DNA from 3 places in the Motilibacter aurantiacus genome. Region 2 is predicted to be linked to each of the others. Evidence: riboswitches for the same ligand, from Rfam matches in the RefSeq annotation. Region 2 holds a riboswitch; each other region holds the start of a gene.
What was found. Region 2 has a riboswitch for thiamine pyrophosphate ahead of thiM (hydroxyethylthiazole kinase). Riboswitches for the same ligand answer to the same signal wherever they lie in the genome.

Region 1 (3,853 bases), on a different contig from region 2:
CCTCCGCCAGGATCTCCAGCACGCTCGCGTCGCGGGGGCGCAGCTCCGGCTGGGCGTCGGCCGACAGGGCGCACAGCACCCCGTAGTCACTGCCGTCGCGCAGCCGGACCGGCACGCCGACGTACGCGCCGATGCCCAGCGCCTCGGTGATCGCCAGGTCCCGGGTGACCGGGTGCGCCGCGGCGTCCGGGACCACGGGCGCCAGCCGCCCGTCGAGGACGCGCTGGCAGTAGGACCCGGCACGCTCCCAGGTGAACCCGTGCGGTGCGGGGACGCCGGCACGGGCCGCGAGATGGCGGATCGACCAGGTGTCGCCCTGAAGGCTGCCGAGGACCGCGACGTCCATCCCGAGCTGGCGGCGCGCCGAGTCCAGCAGACGCAGGATCTGCTCGGCTCCGGCGACGGGCTCCGGCCCGGCGGCCCGGCGCGAGCCGGAGCGGCGGGGGGCGGACGAGCTGCCCCCGGCGTCGGCAGCAGCGGCCCGAGCGGCCTTGTCGGCGTACATCGCGGCGTCCGCCTGGCGCCACGCCTCGACCAGGCCCGAGGACGCTCGCCGGGTGGCCGCGCCGATCGAGGCGCGGACGTCGGCGTCGTCGAGGCTCTGCCGGAGGCGGTCGACCACGGTGACGAGGCCGGGCGCGGTCGCACCGGGCAGCAGTACGGCGAACTCGTCCCCACCGAGCCGGGCGACCAGGTCGTCGGCGCGGAACTCGCGGCGCAGCACGTCGGCGGCGCGCTGGAGCAGGGCGTCGCCCTCGGCGTGCCCTCCGCTGTCGTTGAGCGCCTTCAGGCCGTCGAGGTCGAGCACGAGGACCGACGCGGTCAGCCCCAGGCGGCGGGCCCGGGCCTCCTCCGCCTCCAGCGCGCGGTCCCAGGCCCGGCGGTTCCCGAGCCGGGTCATCGCGTCCCGGCAGGCGTCGTCCTCCGCGACCTGCGCGCGGCGCGCCTCCTGCTCGAGGCGGGCCTCGTACGCGAGCAGCGTCCCGAGCAGCCCCGCGGCGAGCTCCACGTCGGGCAGGCGCAGGGCCAATGACGGGTCGACCGGGGAGCGGGACCCGGCGCAGACGGTGCCGAGCAGCTCCCCGTCCGGGCCGGCCATCGGGACGGTCAGGTACGAGTGGAAGGGCAGGCCGGTGGCGGCCCGCGCGTGCGCCCACCCGGGGACGTCGTCGACCTCGACGGCGAAGCGCGGCGCGTCACCGGCGATGCTCGCCGCGCAGAAGGTGTCGTCCCAGGGCAGGACGTCGTGGGCGGCGACGCCCACCCCGCCGGTGTCGAGCGCGGACAGCACCACGTAGTCCTCGCCGTCGCGGCGCGACACCGCCCACATGTCCATGCCGAGCTGGGCGTGCAGCCGCTCGAGCGTGGCCCGCGCCGCAGAGGTGAAGTCGGCGACGGAGCGGGTGGGCTCCGCCCACACCGCGGAAGGGCCGCCGGCAGGAGCCGACACCGGCTCGATCTGGGTCACCTGCGGGAGATCGGCACGTCCCCCTGGAGCTTGAGCGCCTGCCCAGACGGCACCGGCCGCGGCACGCGGGCCGCGTCGACCTCCCGGTCCCCGCCCCGGACGGCCGGGTGCATAGACTCCGCGGCGCTGATCGGGAGCTCGGGACGACCGGGCTGAGAGGGCGGCTACGACGCGCCGCCGACCGTTGGAACCTGTCCGGGTAATGCCGGCGTAGGGAGCATCGCGTGACCGTTCCTGCCCGTGCCGCGAGCGACGGCGCTGACGTCGTCGTCACGGGCGGCGGCCTCGTCGGGCTGGCCGTCGCCTGGCGCACCGCGCAGCGCGGCCTGCGGGTCAGCGTCGTCGACGAGGCCCCGGGCACGGGCGCGTCGTACGCCGCCGCCGGGATGCTCGCCCCCGTGGCCGAGGCGGCGTACGGCGAGGAGGCGCTGCTCGCCCTCGCCCGGCTCTCCCTGGAGCGCTACCCGGCCTTCGTCGCGGAGGTCGAGCGCGCCGGGGGGCTGCCCGTGGGGCTGCGGACGGCGGGCACGCTCCTCGTCGGGTTCGACGAGGACGACCTGCGTGCGCTGCTGGCGCTGCACGACTTCCACCGCGAGCTGGGGCTGAGCGCCGTCCGGCTGACGGCGGGCGCCTGCCGACGGCGCGAGCCGGCCCTCACGCCCCGGGTGCGCGGCGGGGTGCTGGTCGACGGGGACTACTCGGTGGACCCGCGCGCCCTGCACGCGGCCCTGCTGGCCGCCGCGGACGGCGCCGGGGTGGAGCTGGTGCGTGCCCCGGTCGCGGCGCTCGCCGTCGAGGACGGGCGGGCTGTGGGCGTACGCCTCGGCGACGGGCGCCTCCTCCGGGCCGGCGCCGTCGTGCTGGCCCTCGGGCCGTGGAGCGGCCGGCTGCCCGGCGTCCCGGCGGGCGCGGTCCCGGTCCGCCCGGTCAAGGGGCAGGTCCTGCGGCTGCGCGGGGAGCAGCTGCTCAGCGGCACGGTCCGCGGCCTGGTGCGCGGCCGCGGGGCCTACCTCGTCCCGCAGTCCGACGGACGCCTGGTCGTCGGGGCCACGTCGGAGGAGCTCGGCTTCGACGGGCGGGTCACCGCCGGGGCCGTGCACGACCTGCTGCACGACGCGGCCGAGATGGTGCCCGGCGTCTCGGAGCTCGAGCTGGTCGAGACGCTCGCCCGCTGGCGGCCGGGGACTCCCGACAACGCGCCGCTGCTGGGCGCCTCGGCGCTGCCCGGGCTCGTGCTGGCGACCGGGCACCACCGCAACGGGGTGCTGCTGGCACCGGTGACGGCGGACCTGGTCGCCGAGGTGCTCGCCACCGGCTCCTTCCCCGCGGCGGCAGCGCCGTTCTCGCCCCAGAGGTTCCAGGCAGTCGACGAGCAACCGGAGGTCGCGGCACTGTGATCGTCTCCGTGAACGGGAAGCAGGCGTCGGTCGACGAGGCCGCGACGGTCGCCCAGGTGGTCCGTCGGTCGGCGCCGGAGGCCCGCCGGGTGGCCGTGGCCGTGAACGGCGAGGTCGTCGCGCGCGGCGCCTGGCAGACGACGGTCCTCGCGGCGGGCGACGCCGTGGAGGTTCTGGCACCGGTGGCAGGAGGCTGAGATGGCGGCGGAGGCGACGCCCGCGGCGCGGGCGGACGAGGCGGCGGACCTGCTCGAGCTGGGCGGGGCGGTCTTCGGCTCCCGGCTGCTGCTGGGCACCGGCGGCGTGCCGAGCCTCGAGGCGCTCGACCGAGCGCTGGCGGCGTCGGGCAGTCAGATCGTCACGGTGGCCCTGCGCCGCGTGAGCCCGGCCGACGGCGGATCGTTGCTCGACGTGATCGAGCGGGCGGGGGTGCGGCTGCTGCCCAACACCGCCGGCTGCATGACGGCCCGTGAGGCCGTGCTCACGGCCAAGCTGGCCCGGGAGGCCTTCGAGACCGACTGGGTCAAGCTCGAGGTCATCGGCGACGAGCGGACCCTGCTCCCGGACCCGGTGGAGCTGCTGGACGCGGCCGAGCAGCTCGTCCTGGACGGCTTCCGGGTCCTGGCCTACACCAGCGACGACCCGGTCGTGGCCCGCCGGCTCGCGGACGTCGGCTGCACCGCGGTCATGCCCCTCGGCTCGCCGATCGGCTCGGGGCTCGGCATCCGCAACCCGCACAACATCTCCCTGATCCGCGAGTCCGTCCCGGTCCCCGTGGTGCTGGACGCGGGGATCGGCACCGCGTCCGACGCCGCCCTGGCGATGGAGCTGGGCTGCGACGCCGTCCTGCTCGCCTCGGCGGTGACCCGGGCGCGCGACCCGGAGCGGATGGCGCTGGCGATGCGGCACGCGGTGGAGGGCGGGCGGCTGGCCTACCGCGCCGGCCGGATCCCGCGGCGCTGGCACGCGGAGGCCTCCACGCCGATGG
Region 2 (3,853 bases):
CGACCTTGACCGCCCGGACGTCGAGGTCGTCGAGCACCGCGTCCAGCTGGGCGGTCACGAACTCCGCCGGGACGGGGAGCACTCCGGTCACACCCCGGGTGCTCTGCGCCGTCAGTGCGGTGAGCACCGCCCCGCCGTACGCCCCCATGGCCGAGAACGCCTTGAGGTCGGCCTGGATGCCGGCGCCGCCCGAGGGGTCCGAGCCGGCCACCGACAGCACGATGGCCGCCGTCATCGGCCCTCCTCCCTGGCCGCCAGCGCCGCGTCCACGGACTCGCGCACGGCGCGGGCCGCGGCGCGCGGGTCGGCCGCCGCCATCACCGCGGACACCACGGCGACGCCGGCGGCCCCGGCCGTGACGGCCTCGCCCGCTCGGGCCGCGTCGATGCCCCCGATCGCCACGACCGGCAGCCGGTTCCGTCCGGCGGCACGGGTGACGGCTTCGAGCCCGATGCCCGGCCCGGCGTCGGGCTTGGTGGCGGTCCCCCACACCGGGCCCACCGCGACGTAGTCGAGCGCCTCCTCCTCACCGGGCAGCAGGTCGCGCCCGGCGTACGTGCTCACCCCGAGCGGCACCCCCGGCCCGAGCGCCGCGCGCGCGTCGACAGGGGCGGCGTCGGCCCCGCCCACGTGCGCGCCGAGGCCGAGCGCCCGCGCGACCTCGACGTCGTCGTTGACGACGAGCGGCACGCCGGTGCCCTGCAGGACGGCGAGCAGTCGCCGGGCGACCGCTTCGAGCGCCGCCGGGCCGGCCGTCTTGTCACGCAGCTGCACGATCGTCACCCCACCCTCCACCGCGGCCGCGACGGTGTGCTCCACCGGGCGGGCGCCGCCGAGGCCCGGGTCGGTCACCAGGTAGACGCGCAGGTCCGGGGTCATGCGCTGGCTCCGGGCTGCTCGGCGCGGACGAGGGCGCCGTCGGCCAGGCCGGCGGCGTCGAGGGCCCACAGCTCGTCGAGGAGGGCGGTACGCAGGGAGGCCGGCCCCCGCGCGTCGCGGCCCGCACGGGTGCCGGCGGCGGCGAAGACCGCGCAGGCGGCGACGGCGGCCACCAGCGGGTCGGGCTCGACGGCCAGGAACGCCGCGGTGACCGCGGTGAGCGAGCAGCCGACGGCGGTGACCCGCGGGAGCAGGGCGGAGCCGCCCTCGACCCGCACCACGCGGTCGCCGTCGGTGACGACGTCGACCTCCCCGGTACAGACGACCACGCAGCCCCGCTGGGCGGCCAGCCCGCGAGCCGCCCCGACGGCGTCCTCGACGGCGTCCCCGGAGTCGACCCCCTTGCCGGCGCTGCGCCGGGCGTCCACCCCCGCCAGGGCGGCCAGGGCCAGGACCTCGCTCGCGTTGGCCCGGACGACGGTGGGCCGCCGGGTCAGCAGGTCGGCGCTGAGCTCGTTGCGCAGCGCGGTCGCGCCCACCGCGACGGGGTCGAGCACCCACGGGCGCCCGGCGGCGACCGCCGCCTCCGCGGCCAGCGCCATCCCCTCGGCCCAGCGCGGGGACGGCGTGCCGATGTTGACCGAGAGCGCGGCAGCGATACCGGCGAACTCGCCCGCCTCGCTCGGGTCGTGGACCATCGCCGGCGAGGCGCCCACGGCGAGGACCGCGTTGGCGGCGATGTCCATGGAGACGTAGTTGGTGATGCTCTGCACGAGCGGGGCGCCCGCCCGCACGGCGTCCAGCGCGCGGACGACGTCGGGCAGGCCGATCGATGACTGTGGTGCGTTCACGGTGACGTTCCCTCCCGCCTGCGGGAGAGCCAAAGGCGCACCGGGGGCGGCGCGCGCGTCGGGCTCCCTGCGCCGGCATGACCCGGATCAGGTTCGGCGGGTGTGCTCTCAGCCCCTCGGAGAGGGGCACCCCGGCCGACTGCTTGCCCGGTCACGCTACCGCCATCCGCTGCGCCCGCGCCGGGCCGTCCGCGGCGACGCCGTCCTCGGGGCCCTCAGCCCCACCTCTGCACCGCTGCGGAGGTGCAGAGGTGGTGCTCAGAGGGCCGAGGTGCTCGCGCCGGGCGCGCTCGCCGGCGCCGGCGCCTGTGGGACGTGGCGGCCCGTGCCGGCTCAGCTCGCGCGTACGCGGCGGCGCTTGTGGGCGTAGAGGTCGCCGTCCGCGCGGGCGATCCACTCGGCGAGCCCCTCGCCCTGCCACTGCGCGACCCCGGCGGTCCAGCGCGCGCCCGGCAGCGCGTCGCGCAGCCGCTGGAGAACCTCGACCGAGTCGCCCTCGGCGGTGTCCGGCATCAGCAGCACGAACTCGTCGCCCCCGTAGCGGCCCAGGACGTCGGACCGGCGCAGCGCCCCGCTCCAGGCCGCCGCCAGCCCGGCGAGGACGCGGTCGCCCACGGCGTGGCCGTCGCGGTCGTTGACGCCCTTGAAGTCGTCGAGGTCCAGCACGGCCAGGGTCAGCGGCTCCCCGCGCCGCAGCGCGCAGCCCATGAGCCGCTCGGCCGCACCGGCGAAGGCGACCCGGTTGAGCAGCCCGGTCAGCTGGTCACGGTCGGCCTGCCGCCGCAGCCGCTCGACGAGCGACTGCAGGACCAGCGCGACCCCGCCGACCGAGACGGTGACGAACCCCCACGTCTGCAGGGCGGAGGGCGCGTCGCACACCCCCAGCCCGGCCGCGAAGCCGCCGGCCATCACCGCGAGGTGGGCCAGTGCCCCCCGCCGGGAGTGGAACCATGCCGTGAACAGGGCGATCCAGACGTAGCCGAAGGCCGTGACGACGGTGCCGGCGGGGGTGGTGGAGCAGGCGATGCAGACGCTGACCATCACCGAGACCAGCGCCAGCACGGTGTGCAGGACGATGGCGGGGACGACGTCGCTGCACCGGCGCAGCGCCGCCGCGGCCGCCAGGCCGGCGCCGCCCAGGGTCACCGCGAGCCCGGTGGGAGCGGTGGCGCTGAACGGCATCGCCGCGTTCCCCAGGCAGACCACGGCGGCGAAAAGGCAGGCCTGGGCGAGCGTGCGCGCCTCGCTCGGCGCGGGACGTCCCCATGCCACCGGCACCCCCTGCGCGACCATCCCGCGACCGTCCGCCCCTTCGTCCTGCTGTCGGGCCTCCGCCGTCGGATCACCGGAACCGCCGGCGGCTGCGGCGAGGAAGTCCTTGCGAGCGGGCACAGCCTAGAGCGAACGAACCAGATCGGGGAGGCAAATGCTTGGCCAATAGCGGGACACCGGATGGCCGCAGCCCCGAACGCAGCGCGGGGGAGCACGCCTTGTGGGCGTGCTCCCCCGCGTTCCGCGGTCTTCGCCCTGGTCAGCGAGCCGCGGAGCCCTCGGTGTAGTCGTCGTCGGACGACTTGACCCAGCTCATGAGCTTGCGCAACTCACGGCCGGTTGCCTCGATCGGGTGCTGCTCGCCCTGAGCGCGCAGCGCCTTGAACTCCGGCGCCCCCGCGTCCTGGTCGGCGATGAAGCGGGCTGCGAAGGCACCGCTCTGGATGTCGCCCAGGACCTCCTTCATGTGCTGCTTCACCGACGCGTCGATGACCCGCGGGCCGGAGACGTAGTCCCCGTACTCGGCCGTGTCGGAGACCGACCAGCGCTGCTTGGCGATGCCGCCCTCGTACATCAGGTCCACGATGAGCTTGAGCTCGTGCAGGCACTCGAAGTACGCGACCTCCGGCTGGTAGCCGGCCTCGGTCAGCGTCTCGAAGCCCGCCTGCACCAGGGCGGACACACCGCCGCAGAGGACGGCCTGCTCACCGAACAGGTCGGTCTCGGTCTCCTCGGTGAACGTGGTCCTGATGCCGCCGGCGCGCAGCCCGCCGATCGCCTTGGCGTAGGAGAGCGCGAGCGCCCAGGCGTTGCCGGTCCCGTCCTGCTCGACCGCCACGATGACCGGGACG
Region 3 (3,853 bases), on a different contig from region 2:
CGAGCACGAGCACCCGCGGCGCGGCGGCCAGCGTGGTGGCGACGGAGAGCCGACGCTGCTCCCCGCCGGAGAGGGTGTGCGGGTTGGCCCTGGCCAGCCGGAGCAGCCCGAGCCGGTCGAGCAGCTCGTCGGCCCGGGCGTCGGCCTCCTGCGCGGGCACGCCCGCCCGGCGCGGCCCGAGCGCGACCTCGTCGCGCACGCGCCCGGTGAGGAACTGGCGCTCGGGCTGCTGGAAGACCGTGCCCACCCGGGAGGCCAGCGCGGCGGCCCGCCACTTCCACAGCGGGCGCCGGTCGGCGCTGAGCGCGGGCGCGGCGGTGACGGACCCGGCCGAGGGGCGCAGCAGCCCGCCGAGCACGAGCGAGAGCGTGGTCTTGCCCGCGCCGTTGCGGCCGGTCACGCTGACCGCCTCGCCCTCGCGCAGGGCGAGATCGACCCGGTCGGGCCGTGGCGGGGCCCCGGGGGAGTGGCGGTGGGTGACCGCGGCCGCCCGCACGAGCTCGTCGCCGGGCTGTGCGGGCGTGCGCGGGGGTGGGGCCGGCTCGCGCCCGGGCACCCACACCCCGTCGGCCGCGAGCGCCGACCCGACCGACCCGGTGAGGACCCGGGAGGGCGGGCCGTCGGCGAGGACGCCGCCGCCGGGCGCGAGCACGACGACCCGGTCGACGAGGGGCAGCCAGGGTGCCACCCGGTGCTCGACCACGAGCAGGGACGGCCCCGTGGCGTCCAGCACCCGGCGCACCCCGGCGCGGACGAGGTCGGCCCCCTCGGGGTCGAGGTTGGCGGTGGGCTCGTCGAGCAGCAGCAGCCCGGGCTCCATCGCGACGGCCCCGGCGAGCGCCAGCCGCTGCGCCTCGCCGCCGGACAGCGCCGCGGTGGGCCGGTCGCGGCCGTACGGGAAGCCCACGGCCTCCAGCGCCGCGTCCACCCGGGGCCAGATGAGGCCCGCCGGGACGGCCGTGTTCTCCAGCCCGAAGGCCACGTCGTCCCCGGCGCGCGCCATGACCAGCTGGGCCTGCGGGTCCTGCATGAGCAGGCCGGCCCGGCCGCGCGCCTCCCGCGCGGGCACGCCGTCGAGCAGCAGCTCCCCCTCCTGCTCCTCGCCGGTGCTCGGGTCCAGCACCCCCGCGAGGGCGGCGAGCAGCGTGCTCTTGCCCGCCCCCGACGGGCCGAGGACCAGCACGCGCTCGCCGGGTGCGACGGACAGGTCGACGCCGCGCAGCGCCCAGGCCTTGCGCCCGGCGTGCCGCCAGCCCCAGCCGCGCGCCTCGACGGCGACCGGCCGGGGGGTCCCGGCGCCCAAGGTCAGACGAGCTCGCGCTCGCGGCCGGCCGCGAACGCGCTGAGGGCACCGGTCGGCGCGAGGGCGCGCACCGCGTACCAGGAGAGCAGGCCGGTGAGCACGGCGCCGGACACGACCACCAGCCCGAGGTAGGCCGCCTTCCAGGCGACCGACCACAGCGGGTAGGAGTAGACCCAGTCCAGGGGAGCGGCCCCGGCCCCCGCCAGCGCGCCGGCCGCCATCGCGGTGCCGAGGGTCCAGCGCCGGTAGCCGGTGGCGGCGAAGGCGCACTCGGCGAGCAGCCCCTGGACGAGCCCGTAGACCACGACGGCCGCGCCGAACTGGCTGAACAGCATCCATTCGACCGTGGCCGCGACGAGCTCGGCGAACACCGCCGCGCCCGGCCGGCGCACGATGAGCGGGACGAGGGCGCACGGGAGGAACCACATGCCGTAGATCAGCGCCTGGCCGGGCGGGAAGGCGACGAAGGCGGGCTTGAACGCGTCCCAGAGGTAGGCCCAGGCCCAGAAGACGACGCCGCAGGCCACGGCCAGGACGGCGGCCACGACGATGTCGACGGTGCGCCAGGCCGTCGCCGTGCGGGTGCGCACGCCGTGGGTGACGAGCGCGGCGCCGACGGCCACCACGAGGGCGGCGACGACCGCCGCCGACCGAGGCTGGTCGTACGCCAGGACGAGCAGCAGCGTGACGGCGCCGAGGACGGCGCCGACCGCCGGGTCGAGCAGGCGGCGGGCGCCGCCGGGCGGAAGCGTGAGGCTCATGGAAGGTCCCTCCTACGGTGCGAGCCGAGGAGGGGAGGGCATGGACGACTGACGAGCCCGCGCCCGGCCGCCGTGCCCGGGAGACGGGCACGCCGGCCGACGCGAGGTGGGACCGACTCCCTGCGCCGGCATGACCCGGATCAGGTTCGAGGGTCTGTGGGTCAAGCCCACACTCTCAGCGCTGCAGCGCTCCCCTGCGGTGTTGCGTCGCGAACACTAGCTCAGGACCTCCCGGCGGCCGCCGATAGGGGCCGTCATGAGCAGGGTGGGCTCTCGGGGGGAGCCGCGTGATCCGCGGGTCGCCGCGGCCCGCGGCGCCGCGGTCTTCGGTGCCGTGGGCGCGGTGGCGACGGGCTTGGCAGCGGCCACGATGCTGCACGGCCCGTCACGCTCCTACACGTTCGCGCTGGCCGGCCTCGTCACCGTCCTCACGGTGCTCATCTGGAAGCTGCCCTGGGACCGCTGGCCGCACCGCTACCTGCTCGTGATCGTGCCGGTCGCCAGCGCGTTGATCGGCTTCGGCAACTGGGCTAGCCCCAACCCGTACGACGCGTCGATCTTCTTCCTCGTGCTCACCCTGTGGGTGGGCGCCACGCAGCGCCGCGGCACGACCGTGGCCGTGCTCCCTGTCCTCGTGGCGGCCTACTGGCTGCCGCTGTACGACGTGGCCGACGACGACCGCGAGCGGCACCTGCTGACGTCCTCGCTCGGCTACTACGTGCTCATCGTCCTCGTCCTGGGAGAGCTGACCGCCTACGCCATGGCCAGGATGCGCCGGGTCAGCGCCGAGCTGCGCGAGCATGACGAGCGCCGGTTCACCGCCCTGGTCGAGAACGCCTCCGACGTGACCGTCCTGCTCGACGCCTCCGGGACGGTGGCCTACGCCAGCCCGTCGGCCCGCTCGGTGCACGGCCGCCACCCGGAGCAGATGGTGGGGCTGGCGTTCGAGGAGGCCCTGGCCCGCGACGTCCATCCCGACGACCTCGCGGCCGCGGTCACCACCATGCGCGCCGTCCTCGGTGGCGGCGGGGGCCCCACGAGCTTGCACGTGCGCGCCGTCGACGGCGCGGGCGGGTGGCGGGAGATGGAGTGGCTGGTCGCCGACCACCGCGCCGACCCGGTCCTGGGCGGGGTCGTGGTGACCGCTCGCGACGTGACCGAGCAACGCCGGCTCGAGCGCGCGCTGCGCGAGCAGGCCCTGCACGACCAGCTCACCGGGCTGGCCAACCGCGGGCTGCTGACCGAGCGGCTGCAGCGGGCGCGCGGCGAGGGGCGCGCCGTCGCGGTGCTCTACTGCGACGTCGACGGCTTCAAGCCGGTGAACGACCGGTTCGGCCACGAGCAGGGCGACCGGGCGCTGCAGGAGACCGCTCGCCGGCTGGTCGCCGCGGCGGGGGCCCGGGCGACCGTGGCCCGGCTGGGCGGTGACGAGTTCGCCGTGCTGCTGCCGGACGCGGGGGAGGAGGCGGGGCTGGAGGTCGGGCGGCGGCTGGTGGCGGCGATGGCCGTGCCGGTGGAGCTGCCCGGGTCCGGCACCGCCCGGCTGGGGGTGAGCGTCGGGCTCGCCGCCGAGCTGCCCCTCGACGAGGACCTGCTCGTCGCGGCCGACATCGCGATGTACGCCGCGAAGGCCGGCGGCGGGTCCGAGGTCCTCGCCTACCGCCCGCAGATGCGGGAGAGCCGGGCCGATGAGGCGGCGCTCCGCATGGCGCTGCGCGGCGCGCTGGACCGGGACGAGCTGCGCCTGGACTTCGCCCCGGTGCTGGGCCTGGCCACCGGCCGGCTGCTC

Region 1: linked by a shared signal. The riboswitch ahead of thiO (glycine oxidase ThiO) and the one ahead of thiM (hydroxyethylthiazole kinase) in region 2 are both predicted to bind thiamine pyrophosphate.
Region 3: linked by a shared signal. The riboswitch ahead of G9H72_RS10680 (ECF transporter S component) and the one ahead of thiM (hydroxyethylthiazole kinase) in region 2 are both predicted to bind thiamine pyrophosphate.

The regions. Positions count from the first base shown of each region.
Region 1 is NZ_JAANNO010000001.1:200,198-204,050, forward strand. It holds gene G9H72_RS00950 (sensor domain-containing protein) at 1-1,468, opposite strand, end outside; TPP riboswitch at 1,589-1,702, shown strand; gene thiO (glycine oxidase ThiO) at 1,693-2,865, shown strand; gene thiS (sulfur carrier protein ThiS) at 2,874-3,062, shown strand; gene G9H72_RS00965 (thiazole synthase) at 3,064-3,853, shown strand, end outside.
Region 2 is NZ_JAANNO010000002.1:297,847-301,699, forward strand. It holds gene thiD (bifunctional hydroxymethylpyrimidine kinase/phosphomethylpyrimidine kinase) at 1-235, opposite strand, end outside; gene thiE (thiamine phosphate synthase) at 232-879, opposite strand; gene thiM (hydroxyethylthiazole kinase) at 876-1,703, opposite strand; TPP riboswitch at 1,792-1,867, opposite strand; gene G9H72_RS22805 (sensor domain-containing diguanylate cyclase) at 2,064-3,122, opposite strand; gene ilvC (ketol-acid reductoisomerase) at 3,262-3,853, opposite strand, start outside.
Region 3 is NZ_JAANNO010000005.1:84,257-88,109, reverse strand. It holds gene G9H72_RS10685 (ABC transporter ATP-binding protein) at 1-1,303, opposite strand, end outside; gene G9H72_RS10680 (ECF transporter S component) at 1,306-2,064, opposite strand; TPP riboswitch at 2,164-2,270, opposite strand; gene G9H72_RS10675 (putative bifunctional diguanylate cyclase/phosphodiesterase) at 2,321-3,853, shown strand, end outside.